3 regions of the Streptococcus parasanguinis ATCC 15912 genome follow, and region 3 is predicted to be linked to each of the others. Evidence: predicted binding sites of a transcription regulator. Region 3 holds the regulator's gene; each other region holds the start of a gene.
What was found. The regulator Rex, encoded in region 3, represses fermentation and respiration genes when NADH is low (regulators of the CRP and FNR family bind a similar motif). The targets are predictions, from matches to a motif close to TTGTGAANTANTTCACAA.

Region 1: adhP (alcohol dehydrogenase AdhP) is a predicted target of Rex. The motif match lies at 1,746-1,763, and genes of this name have one in related genera.
Region 2: adhE (bifunctional acetaldehyde-CoA/alcohol dehydrogenase) is a predicted target of Rex. The motif match lies at 1,650-1,667, and genes of this name have one in related genera.

What each region holds. Positions count from the first base shown of each region.
Region 1 covers NC_015678.1:2,084,074-2,088,348, forward strand. The annotation lists gene HMPREF0833_RS09830 (PTS sugar transporter subunit IIB) at 1-283, opposite strand, end outside; gene adhP (alcohol dehydrogenase AdhP) at 660-1,682, opposite strand; gene HMPREF0833_RS09840 (Cof-type HAD-IIB family hydrolase) at 1,872-2,684, opposite strand; gene HMPREF0833_RS09845 (NCS2 family permease) at 2,860-4,275, shown strand, end outside.
Region 2 covers NC_015678.1:1,647,559-1,651,833, reverse strand. The annotation lists gene adhE (bifunctional acetaldehyde-CoA/alcohol dehydrogenase) at 1-1,555, opposite strand, end outside; gene HMPREF0833_RS07605 (acyltransferase family protein) at 1,956-3,758, opposite strand; gene HMPREF0833_RS07600 (MORN repeat-containing protein) at 3,748-4,152, opposite strand; gene HMPREF0833_RS07595 (low molecular weight protein-tyrosine-phosphatase) at 4,166-4,275, opposite strand, start outside.
Region 3 covers NC_015678.1:454,372-458,646, reverse strand. The annotation lists gene HMPREF0833_RS02290 (ribose-phosphate diphosphokinase) at 1-163, shown strand, start outside; gene HMPREF0833_RS02285 (cysteine desulfurase family protein) at 173-1,285, shown strand; gene HMPREF0833_RS02280 (DUF1831 domain-containing protein) at 1,295-1,642, shown strand; gene HMPREF0833_RS02275 (DUF4649 family protein) at 1,644-1,859, shown strand; gene HMPREF0833_RS02270 (redox-sensing transcriptional repressor Rex) at 1,989-2,636, shown strand; gene radC (RadC family protein) at 2,840-3,523, opposite strand; gene HMPREF0833_RS02260 (hypothetical protein) at 3,578-3,856, opposite strand; gene HMPREF0833_RS02255 (class A sortase) at 4,031-4,275, opposite strand, start outside.

The sequences.
Region 1 (4,275 bases), 520 kb from region 3:
ATCCTGTGATGATCGCAAATTTACGATCTGGATTTTCTCCCATGACGCGACTTGCTTGGTTAAATGGAGAACCACTCCAAAGGTCAGCCAAAACCAAGACTTCATCTTCTGCATCAAATGCGGCAACAGCTGCATTAAATTTAGCATAGAGATCATCCGGGCCTTCACTTGGCATGAACGTAACCACTTGAACTTTCTCTTGATCCCCAAAGATCATCGAGCCGGATTGGTGGATTCCAGCTGCAAATTCACCGTGGCTAGCAATAATGATACCAATACTCATTATTGACATTCCTCCTTATAAAATTTGTTTGACTTTCAGTTTAAGAAAACTTTAAGCTACTTTATTATAAATCGTTTTCACACTTAAGTCAATTTTTCTATCAAAATCTCGATATAAAAATATTAACTTGTTATATTGAGTTATCGTTAGATAAAAATTGAATGCTATTGAATGGTTCTCGTTTATTAGTTGATGATGGCAGAAGAAATATATGATAGATGGGTTTCATAGGATTTGAATTTCAATAAAAAGATTCCAACAATCGATCTATATCTCCAAAAATAAAAAATAAATATATAATAAATTGTAAAATAGAGTGATTGAGAGCACTCAAAAAAGACTAGCCCAGTTGGGCTAGTCCTGTAGGTTCAGTTGTTTAGTTTGTAAAGTCAAGTACCATACGTCCTTGAATGGTTCCAGCTTCCATTTCATCAAAGACTTTGACAGCATCTTCTACTGGACGTTTTTGAACGACAGGGACTACCAAGCCTTCTGCACCAAATTGGAAAGCTTCTTCCAAGTCTTTACGAGTTCCTACAAGAGAACCAATGACTTGGATACCATCTAATACAGTTTTCACAATGCTGAGGTCCATCATTTCAGAAGGAAGACCAACTGCGACAACGCGGCCACCTGCACGAACAGAATCTACTGCTTGGTTGAAAGCTACTTTAGAAACAGCTGTTACGACAGCAGAGTGAGCTCCACCATTTGTTTTTTCTTTGATCAATCCTGGGACATCTTCAACTTCGCGACCGTTGATGACAAAGTCTGCACCAATTTCTTTCGCCAATTCTAGTTTATCATTGTTGATATCGACAGCGATGACATGTGCGTTGAAGACTTTCTTAGCATATTGAACACCCAAGTTTCCTAGTCCACCAGCTCCATAGATAACGATCCATTGTCCTGGTTCAGCTTTGGCTTCTTTGATGGCTTTGTAAGTTGTAACACCTGCACACGTAATAGAAGAAGCTTGGGCAGGATCTAATCCTTCAGGTACTTTCACTGCATAATCTGCAGTAACGATACATTGTTCAGCCATTCCTCCATCAACAGAGTAACCAGCATTTTTAACAGTCCGACAAAGAGTCTCGCGACCAGTTGTACAGTATTCACAAGTTCCACATCCTTCGAAGAACCAAGCAACACTGACACGGTCACCAACTTTAAGGCTCTTAACATCTGGAGCAACTTCTTTAACAATACCGATTCCTTCGTGTCCAAGAACACGGCCTGGAACTTTACCGAAGTCTCCATGTGCGACGTGCAAGTCAGTGTGGCAGACACCACAGTATTCGATTTGAACAAGAGCTTCCCCTGTTTCAAGTGGTCGCATTTCTTTGTTCGCAACAATTTCAACACCGGTACCTTCTGGATTTACAACAACAGCTTTCATTTTGTTCCTCCTTAAGTGAACGAGAAGCGGTTTAGAATTTTTGAAAGCGCTTCTTTAATAACTATGTTAATAATATCACAAACTTATCTATTGAACAATAAAAAAATGGGAAAAAAGGGAGGTATTGATTAACCGATTAAGGATTTAGGGGACAAAAAGACATGAGGGCGTAACTCATGTCTGTTAATATTATAAGAATAATTGTATTAATTGGCGCGCGACACCATCTTCATTATTCGTGAAATCAGTGATGGAGTCTGCATAGGGGAGAAGGACGGAGCTGGCATTTTTCATAGCGTATCCATGACCGGCTAGAGCTAGCATGTCGGTATCGTTGTGCTCGTCTCCAAAGGCAATCAAATCCTTCTGATCCATATTGAGTTTATCCAGAAGGTAGGTCAGAGCAGAAGCTTTGGTCACATTTTTTGGATTGCATTCCAGAATATTTAAGGGACCACCCCAAGTATTGATAGACAGATTGTAGTCATAATGCCGATTCATTTCATCTGCCAGAGCATATTTGTCTTCCGCTTTCGTTTGAAAGAGAATACAGTTTGGGTCGCTCGTTACCCGTTCGGGGTTGAATTGATTTTCTGGTTGGAAAGATTCAATACCGAATAGTTTAGGGTCTGCAACGTGCTCATTTGGATCGGTAATAAAGAATTTATTGCGGTATTCGCCAGCGATAAAGTCTGCCTGGATGGTATCCCGGTTGGCGACCATATCTAGCAGGTATTTTTTATCTAAAGTCAAGCATTGTTCATCCACCCATTTTTTCTCTGGGAGATGCGTTAGGGAGCCATTAAAATTGATCATCGGGGTATCTAGCTCCAATTGTTTGTAATAGGTATGTGCCATGCGGTAGGGACGACCTGTCGTAATAATGATTTTATGGCCAAGGGAACTAATCTTTTTAATCGTATCAATGGTAAAGTCGCTCAATTTGCTTTCGGAATTCAAGAGAGTTCCGTCTAGATCTAGAGCGATCATTTTTTTGTGCATATTTTGGTTCCTTTCGAGGAGAATGAGACCATTATATCAGAAAAATCGGAAAACCGCTTAAAAATAGAGAAGAGAAGCGGGATTTCTTGAAAGGCGAAAGATCTTTTGGTAGAATAGATATAACGTTCGCAAATTGATTGGGAGCGAGAATGATAAAAAAGGAGTTTATTCTGAAATGGATAAGTTTTTCAAACTTTCAGAACATGGAACCACTGTTCGGACAGAGGTTCTTGCTGGTTTGACAACCTTTTTTGCGATGAGTTATATCCTCTTCGTAAACCCTCAAATGTTGTCACAAACAGGTATGCCAGCTCAAGGGGTCTTCCTTGCAACGATTATTGGATCCGTTGTCGGGACCTTGATGATGGCTTTTTATGCCAATTTACCTTATGCACAAGCACCAGGAATGGGCTTAAACGCTTTCTTTACCTTTACCGTTGTATTTGGTATGGGCTACTCATGGCAGGAAGCTTTGGGAATGGTCTTCATTTGTGGTGTGATTTCATTAATTATCACATTGACAAATGTTCGGAAGATGATCATCGAATCGATTCCGACCGCTCTTCGCTCTGCTATTTCAGCGGGGATCGGGATTTTCTTGGCCTATGTTGGAATTAAGAATGCAGGATTTTTGAAATTCACGATTGACCCTCATACCTATACAGTGGTCGGAGAAGGAGCAGATAAGGGGAATGCAACGATCTCAGCCAATGCATCTGCTGTTCCAGGCTTGGTTGATTTTAACAATCCAGCTGTCCTCTTGGCTCTTGTTGGTCTTGCGATTACCATCTTCTTTGTTGTCAAAGGGATTAAGGGAGGCATTATCCTTTCTATCTTAGTGACGACTGTGCTTGGAATTCTCATCCATGTGGTTGATATCACTAAAATTGACTTTGCAAGTAACCATCTAGGAGCTGCCTTTAATGATTTGGGCACGATCTTTGGTCAAGCTTTGGGTTCGAAAGGATTGGGTTCGTTGATTTCAAATACCTCTCGTTTACCTGAGACCTTAATGGCCATCTTAGCCTTCTCCTTGACTGATATTTTTGATACAATTGGAACTTTAATCGGTACGGGTGAAAAAGTTGGGATTGTTGCGACAAATGGGGAAAACCATCAATCAGCGAAATTAGATAAGGCCCTCTATTCAGACCTAGTAGCGACTTCAGTCGGAGCCATTGCAGGAACTTCAAATGTAACGACTTATGTCGAATCTGCAGCCGGTATTGGAGCTGGTGGACGAACTGGTCTGACAGCCTTGGTTGTAGCGATCTGTTTTGCTATTTCAAGTCTCTTTAGCCCTTTGTTAGCGATTGTACCGACCGCTGCAACAGCACCAATTTTGATTGTTGTTGGGATCATGATGTTGAGTGGCTTGAAAAATATCCATTGGGAAGATATGTCAGAAGCAGTTCCTGCTTTCTTCACCTCTATCTTTATGGGCTTCAGCTACTCGATTACACAAGGGATCGCTGCTGGATTTATCACCTATAGCTTGGTGAAAGTGGTTAAAGGAGAAGCTAAAGAAGTGCACAGCATGATTTGGATTTTAGATGTTCTCTTTATTTTAAACTACGTTAGCATGGCCTTG
Region 2 (4,275 bases), 960 kb from region 3:
GAAGGTCAAGCTGTTCGATGATACGATCAAGGAAACCAAGCTCTACCATAGCGTGGTCTGTAACGATCATGACACGTTCAACGTCACGACATTTTTGTAGGTATTCAATTGAATCACGTTCAAAGTATGTTTTTGAAGGAAGTTTCATCCATTGCATGTTATTTCTCCGGCGTCCGACTTTTTTGATATTCAAGAGGTTGATGGCACTAACGTTGTCCCCAACAGAGTTGCGTCCGTAAGAACCACATCCAAGTGTCAATGATGGCAAGAAGGCATTGTAAACATCCCCGATACCACCGAAAGTCGAAGGAGAGTTGCAGATAACACGAATAGCTTTGACTGCTTTACCAAATTCTTTGGTCAATTCTTCATCAGCAGTATGGATGGCTGCTGAGTGACCAAGACCGTTGAATTCAACCATTTGGCGAGCTTTGTTAATTCCGTCTTCACGGCTTTCAGATTTCAAGACAGCGATGACTGGTGACAATTTTTCACGAGTCAACGGTTCTTTTTCACCAACTTCTTTACATTCTGCAGCAAGGATATTGGTTCCTTCTGGGACTGAGAAGCCAGCTTGTTCAGCGATCCATGCTGCTGGTTTCCCAACGATGTCCGCATTCAATTTCGCACCCGCACAGTTCTTGCTGTTCGCTTTTACGCCGAAGCAGAACTCTTCAAGAAGGGCTTTTTCTTTTTTGTTAACAAAGTAAGTGTGGTAAGATTTGAATTCTTCAACAAACTCATCGTAGATTTCTTTATCGATGATGACCGCTTGTTCAGACGCACAAACCATTCCGTTGTCAAATGATTTAGACATGACGATATCGTGTGCTGCTTGGCGGATATTAGCTGATTTTTCAACATAAGCAGGTACGTTTCCGGCACCGACCCCAAGAGCTGGTTTCCCACATGAGTATGCCGCTTTCACCATGGCATTCCCACCGGTCGCAAGGATCGTAGCAACTCCTTCATGGTTCATAAGGGCACTGGTTGCTTCCATAGAAGGTTGGGTAATCCATTGCACACAGTTCTCAGGTGCTCCAGCTGCAATTGCCGCATCGCGTACGATTTGTGCCGCATGAGCTGATGATTCTTGAGCAGATGGGTGGAAGGCAAAGACGATAGGGTTCCGTGTCTTCAAGGAAATCAATGCTTTAAAGATTGCTGTTGAAGTAGGGTTTGTTGTAGGAGTGATCCCGCAGACAACTCCGACTGGCTCAGCAATTAGCGTTAAACCAGTGACGTCATCTTCTGAAATGACACCAACTGTCTTCGTGTGACGCATGTTATTCACAACGTGTTCACAAGCGAACAAGTTCTTGGTCGCTTTGTCTTCAAAGACCCCACGACCAGTTTCTTCATATGCATGAAGAGCGAGTTCACCGTGTGCGTCAAGAGCAGCTACAGATGCTTTCGCAACAATGTAGTCCACTTGTTCCTGATTCAATTTGCGCATTTCTTCAAGCGCCACCAGCGCTTTTTGCACCAACTCGTCTACGTGTTTTTCAGCAGCGAGTTTCTTTTCTTCAGGTGAGAGAGTTTTTTTATCAGCCATTTGATGCTTTCCTCCAATGTTTGAAACCCTTATCCTTTTCTAGAACTTTTTCATGTTTTCGGAAATTTTCAAGAATAGTGTAAGAAATTTCGTTTTGTTAATTATTTCACAATATAATTGTACTCTATTTTAAGATTTTTGTAAACACTTCCAAGCAACATTCACAAAGATTTTTCTATAAGTTTGTGAAGTTTTTATCTATACACTCTTTTCACTAGGTTTTCTTTAGCTATATTGTGAAGAAATTATTTTAAAAATTTTTTCTTCACAAAGTGACATTTTCATTTAATTTTTGTAAGCGTTTTCTATATTTTACTAAAAAAAGCAACCTTCCACAAGTAAAAAGTTGCTTTTATTCTGTTTAATTTATTTGTTTTATTGCAATTTCAAAGAAGTCTACCTACTTCTTAACTGGACCTTTTTCCGCTTTATCTAGGGCTTCTTTGACCGTTTGGGCATAGAGCTCCCCACCATTTGTTTCCATATTGAAGTGAACCGAGTCAGTTCCGACCCAAATGTTTGGATTTTCCACCGCCACTTGGTACCAATCCGCAATGGTGATAAAGTCGTACTTCTTAGCCAATTCCAACTCATAGAGACGGGTTTGGACCGATTCACTGGACTGATCACTCGCATAACGACCGTCATATGGTGTCACAAGAATCAAACGACGACCTTTTGGTAGTTTTTCAACATACTGATCCAGTAGCTCTTTGTAGTTGCTGACGGTGTTAGTTCCTAGGGCAATGACCACATTTTTAAGGAGAACTTTATTGGAGATATCCGTCTCGAAAACCTTCATCCCATTTTCTAACTGACGGCTCACTACAGCATCAATCTGGATCCCAGGGATCGCATTTGTCAAGTAATCCTGTGCCCTCAAGTTGACCGAATCTCCGATCATAGTCACACCATTTGAGACGTTATAGTCTGTTGCAGTCGCATTGTCCACTTGCGTCCGTGTAACCTGCATTTTGCTATCTGCTTGATTGAGGCCACTTACAACCAGGCTCTCATCAAAGGCCCCAACTGTTGGCGCAAAGGCCGAAATTCCAATCATCAGCAAGGTCAAAGGAATCATAAGATAAAAGATCGGCTTGGTCAAAAAACTGAGATCCATCTTCATGCCAAAGACACGAGGTTCCTTGCCTGCAATGGTTGGCTCTAAGATATAGAAAGATAAAGCTGTCAAAATCAAGGATAGGATAGTCGTCACAATAGCCGCCATCATATTTCCCAAATGTTGAGAGAAGATGATAAAGAAAGGCCAGTGGAAAAGGTAAACGCCATAACTGGTATCTGCCAAGAAATTAAGGATGGCTGGTTCTTTTTTGTCTGGCGTCTTTTCATGGAGAATGCGGGCCGACAGAATCATAGCACAAGCTGCGATTGTCGCTGCTAGAAAGCCAAATAGATAGGTCCATAAGCTATCAAATGGCAAGAAAAGACTGACCACAAACAAGAAGGCAAAGCTTCCACCCAAGACTGATAGTGTCTTTTTCATGCTCCAAGACTGTACCATCCGTGTGAAATTAGGACTGACATTGGCAATTCCTGTCACCGTCGCTAAGCATGATCCCGCAAAGAAAGGGAAGATGTGAGTAAAGCTTGAGAAATAGATGGTTGAGAAATTGGCTGTCAGAAAGGCGCGGATGAACATAGACAAGAAGGTAAAGAGAAAGAGTCCGCTGGACGCCAGGAAGAGCATACCTCGGTATTTCCCAACAGTCTTAGCCCTCTTAGCCAAAAACCATGCCAAAAGTGCCCATAGCACATAGTAATGAACTTCTAGAGCCAAACTCCAGGTATGAAGGAAGAGATGCGGAATGAAGTTACTTTCGTAACTACCACCCGTTGCCATCTCAAAGAAATTGGTCACAAAACCAAAGACCGCCGCAATCTGAGTGCCAATACTAGCCACATAGTCACGTTGGACCATAAAGGTAAAGGGCATCACGACCAAGACCATAAAGACGAGGGGCGGTACAATCCGATAAAAGCGTCGCTTCAAGAAAGCCAGGTAGTCGATCTCTTGCTTGCGCGCAAACTCATCGATCAAGAGCGCTGTAATCAAAAATCCTGAGAAGGTGAAGAAAATATCTACCCCAATGAAGCCTCCAGGAAAGGCCTTCTGGAAGAAATGGTAAAGCAATACCAATAAGAGTCCTGTGACACGGACTAGTGAAAACCATTTAATGCGCATTTTGATAAATCCCCTGCTTGAATGTTCCTTTGTATACGACGTTGGCTTCTGTGGTTAAGGTACCTTTACCCTCCGGCTGCCCGTTGACAAAATAGCCTTCATAAGTCCAACCATCCTTGGCCTTAAACTTGCCATAACCACTAAAAGAACCGTTGACGAAGTTGCCTGTGTAGGTATCCCCATTTTTGAAAGTGACGGTTCCCTTGCCATTCATCTTACCACGGACTAAGGTTCCGTTATAACGGATAGACCCCTTATCAAGCGTCAAGGCTCCCTGACCAGGAATGGCTGAAAGGAAGACCATTAAAACAGATAAGATCATGACGATCAATGCGACTATTTCTAAATTTTTTCGTGTCAGATAGACCTTGTAGGTCTCAAATAATTCTTTCATATCCTGTATTCTCTCACATATCAAACTCTTCGGAAGTTGCCAGCTGACCCAACCAGACTTCACAGCCAGCCAGAACCCTGCGATAGGTCTCCTCAAAATCACCAGTATACCATGGATCTGGCA
Region 3 (4,275 bases):
AGCTCCGATCAAAGAAATCTTGGTAACCGATTCTGTTGCTCCAAATGGGCCAACACCTAAAAATATCAACTATCTGACAGCTAGCGAACTGATCGCTGAAGCTATTGTTCGCATTCAAGAAAGAAAACCTGTTAGTCCTCTATTTGCCTACCATAAGAAATAAGGTCTTAATGTGATATATTTTGATAATGCCGCAACAACTCCCCTTCTACCTGAAGTCATTGATAAAATGTCTGAAACCATGAAGACCACTTTTGGAAATCCATCGAGCCTTCATACTCATGGGCGGATGGCTAGTAAACTCCTCCGAGAATCTCGCGAGCAGATTGCTCAGTCTCTCCAAACTCTTCCAAATCGTATTTTCTTCACTTCAGGTGGATCAGAAAGTAATAATACCGTTATAAAAGGCTACTGCTTGAAACACCAAGCAGATGGCAAACACATCATTACGACCGCTTTGGAACACCATGCGGTTCTAGAACCTATCGAATATCTTGTAGAACGGTTCGGATTTGAAGTTACGATCGTCCAACCAAGAGATGGACGCATTCAGGCTAGTGATATCAAGGCTGCTCTTAGACCGGATACTATTCTTGTCTCTACCATGTTTGCCAATAACGAGACAGGTGATCTTCTACCGATTAAAGAAATCGGAGAACTCTTAAAAGATCATCCAGCTGCCTTTCACGTTGATGCTGTCCAAGCAATTGGAAAGGTCCCTGTCTATCCCGAAGAGTTGGGAATTGATTTTCTCAGTGCTTCTGCCCACAAATTCCATGGACCAAAGGGCGTCGGCTTCCTTTATGCAGCTGTCCCAGACTTTGATAATCTCATCCATGGTGGCGATCAGGAAAATAAGATGAGGGCCAGCACGGAAAATCTCATTTCAATTGTAGGGATGGCGACTGCGCTACAGCAAGCCACACTTCATCAAGAAGAAAATTTCCAGCAAGTTCAAAAACTCGGTCAAGAACTAGTTAATGGTTTAGCAGACTACGACTTCTACGTAAATGCGAATGACGATCATCTTCCATTTGTTTGGAATCTTGGTTTCCCAGGCGTCCAAAATGATGTCTTGCTGATGAGACTGGATCTGGCTGGGATATCTGTCTCTACAGGCTCTGCCTGTACCGCTGGTACAGTTCAACCCAGCCATGTCCTAGAGGCACTCTATGGAAAAGATAGCTCGCGCCTAAAAGAATCCCTTCGAATTAGTTTTTCAGAACTCAATACCGTAGAGGAGGTTCGAGACTTCCTCTCAAAACTTAAAGAAATTTTATCATAGGAGAACAAAATGGCTTTTGAAACAAGTGTTTCATTGAAAGACTGCAAATATACCTATAGTCTACACCCAAATGTAAAAAAATATACCTTACGTGACAATACATTTGCTGTTACAAAAGTTGGAAATTACGAGTTAAATCGTTTGCTCGAAGCTGTTCCAAATAGCGGTGAAGGCTTCTTGCTTAAAATTATCTTCAACAAAGATCTCACAGGTTTTAAAATCAATATTACAGACAAGTCTGGACTTCGTCTGGTTAATATCTTTAAAAATCCAGAAAATGATATTATCCAACAAAAATTTTATTTCCTAATGGATAGTCTTGTCGAAAGAGAAATTTTCAACAAAACAGAGGTCTAATATGGTAACCCTAACTTATATCGATGCTTACCAAGTAAAACGAACGACTACTTATACCGACCTTGCAACCTGCATCCTAGCATTTTCAGGCTGTGTAACCTTGCCTGACTCTTACTCAATCGTATCCATTGAATACAAGGGAGAAAAGCTCCCCTATACAGGGCGAGTCGATGGACTCTATGCTTTTTTGAAAAAGGTAGAACAAGCTGAAAACTAAGCTGATGCTGATGGAACTCTCCATTGCCATCAGCTTTTTCTTTAGACAAAAATATTTTTGAAAAACCACTCTAGATAGTTGATTTTTTCACAATCTTCCTATACAATAAGAGGGAAAGGTTGTGATATTGTGAAACATGATAAAAATACACCAATTCCACGCGCAACAGCAAAACGCTTATCGCTCTACTACCGCATTTTTAAACGCTTTAACTCTGAAAAAATAGAGCGCGCCAATTCCAAGCAAATTGCTGATGCAATTGGGATTGACTCTGCAACTGTTCGCCGAGATTTTTCTTATTTTGGTGAATTAGGAAGACGGGGATTTGGTTATGACGTAAAAAAACTGATGAACTTCTTTGCGGATCTTTTAAATGATAATGCGATTACCAATGTCGCTATTGTTGGGATCGGAAATATGGGAAGTGCACTCCTCAACTATCGCTTCCATGAACGCAATAAGATGAAAATTGTCATGGCGTTTGATCTAGACGATCATGAACTGATCAATACCAAAAGTAAGGACGGAATTCCTATTTACGGTATTTCCTCTATTAAAGAAAAGCTCAAACAAGAAGGCATTCAAACAGCAATCCTGACTGTTCCAAGCGTCAAGGCTCAAGAAGTGGCTAGCCTTTTGGTAGACGCTGATGTCAAGGGAATTCTCAGCTTCTCACCAGTGCATCTGACAGTCCCTAAAGATGTCGTCGTCCAATATGTCGATCTCACCAGTGAATTGCAAACACTCCTTTATTTCATGCGAAAAAACGAAGAATAAAGACTTATACTTTAACAAGAAAAAGAGGCTGGGACAAAAGTCCTAGCCTCTCAATTATTTTTGGATTGTCGAGCAAGACGCAGTGGTTGAGTGGGCTCTACTACGCTGATTTCATCAGCTTTTACAGCCCTACTCAACTGTGCGGAGGTGGGACGACGAAATCGAATTCTAACGAATTACCGATTTCTGTCCCACTCTCTTTTTTATACCAAATAATCGGTTTCTTCACGGTAACTATAGTAGTTTTCTTCAGATACAATCAAGTGATCTAATAGGGTTAAGCCCATCACTTCACAGGCCTCTAAGACTCGATGAGTTACTTCATCATCATTTTTACTGGGAAACACGGCACCAGATGGATGATTGTGCGCCAAGATGATAGAGGTTGCCATGTGTTTTAGTGCATAATGCAGGATTTCACGTGGCTCCGCAATACTTCGATTCACGGTTCCAATAAAAATGGTCTGTTGATGAATAATTATATTCTGCGTATTTAAATAGAGGGCAACTAGGTGCTCCTGTTTCTTATGGCCGATTTCCTGTTGAATTTTATGGGCCAATTTCTGGCTGCTCATGATCTGTTCAGAACTCATTAATTCATCTTTATGAATCCTTCGTCCAAACTCAATCACAGCCTGAAGTTCGATGGCCTTCACTCGGCCAATGCCAGAGATTTCCTGTAGCTCCTCTAGAGTTAATTGACTTAACTCCTTTAAACTATTAACCGAGCTCAAAAGACCTTGTGCAATCTCATAAACGCTTTTTTGCTTATTGCCTGTCCGTAAGAGAATGGATAATAATTCTTGATGACTCAGCTTATCCACTCCTTCAGAAACCAGGCGTTCCCTAGGAAGCAAAGATGGTTCAATAAATGATATGTCGTACATAATTTCCTCCTCACTTATTAATTCGTAATAAATGGAGAAAATGACGACCTTTCATTATTTATAGGCGATTTCTTGCTTCAAATCATCTAACACTAAGACTTCATCTTTATTAAAGCGGATCTGGTAACCTGTTTGAACTTGTTCAAGCTCCTTTAAAAACTGTTGAATTTCACAGCGGATCAAGTACTCCTGACTCTGAGGAATGGCCTCTAAAGCTTGGTAGACTTGCTCTACTTCGTAAATTCCTTTCGTAATTAAACCATTTCGTGGAAAATCATTTACTAAGAGATTGTAGAAATGATGCAAGAGATGATAAATTCGCTCTTTCGTCACTATTCTACCTCCTTATCATACTCTTTCTCATCTATTATATACTGATTTTCCCTCAATATTATGACAAGTTCCTTACATTATATTACCAATCTCTTACAATTTTACAAGAATTTCTCCTAGCTTCGCTTCCTACATAGAAAAAGCCCCGGCATCTCTGCCTTGGGCTTTATTTTCTTAAAGTTGCATTTGATTATAAGACTTACTGAATGAGTCCAGGATGTCTTTGGGAGCCTTGTCATAGTCAACAGATGTTTCCAAATTTCCTTTTACAATCGTTCGGTAAGTCGCTGCAGCATCCTCACAGGTCACCAAGGTGATCTCATTAACGCCTTCACGATCTTGTATAACATCTACACGATCTGGAGTCACTGTCTCAACTGACGAGATGACATAAGTATAGATTTTTTCTTTGTCCGTGA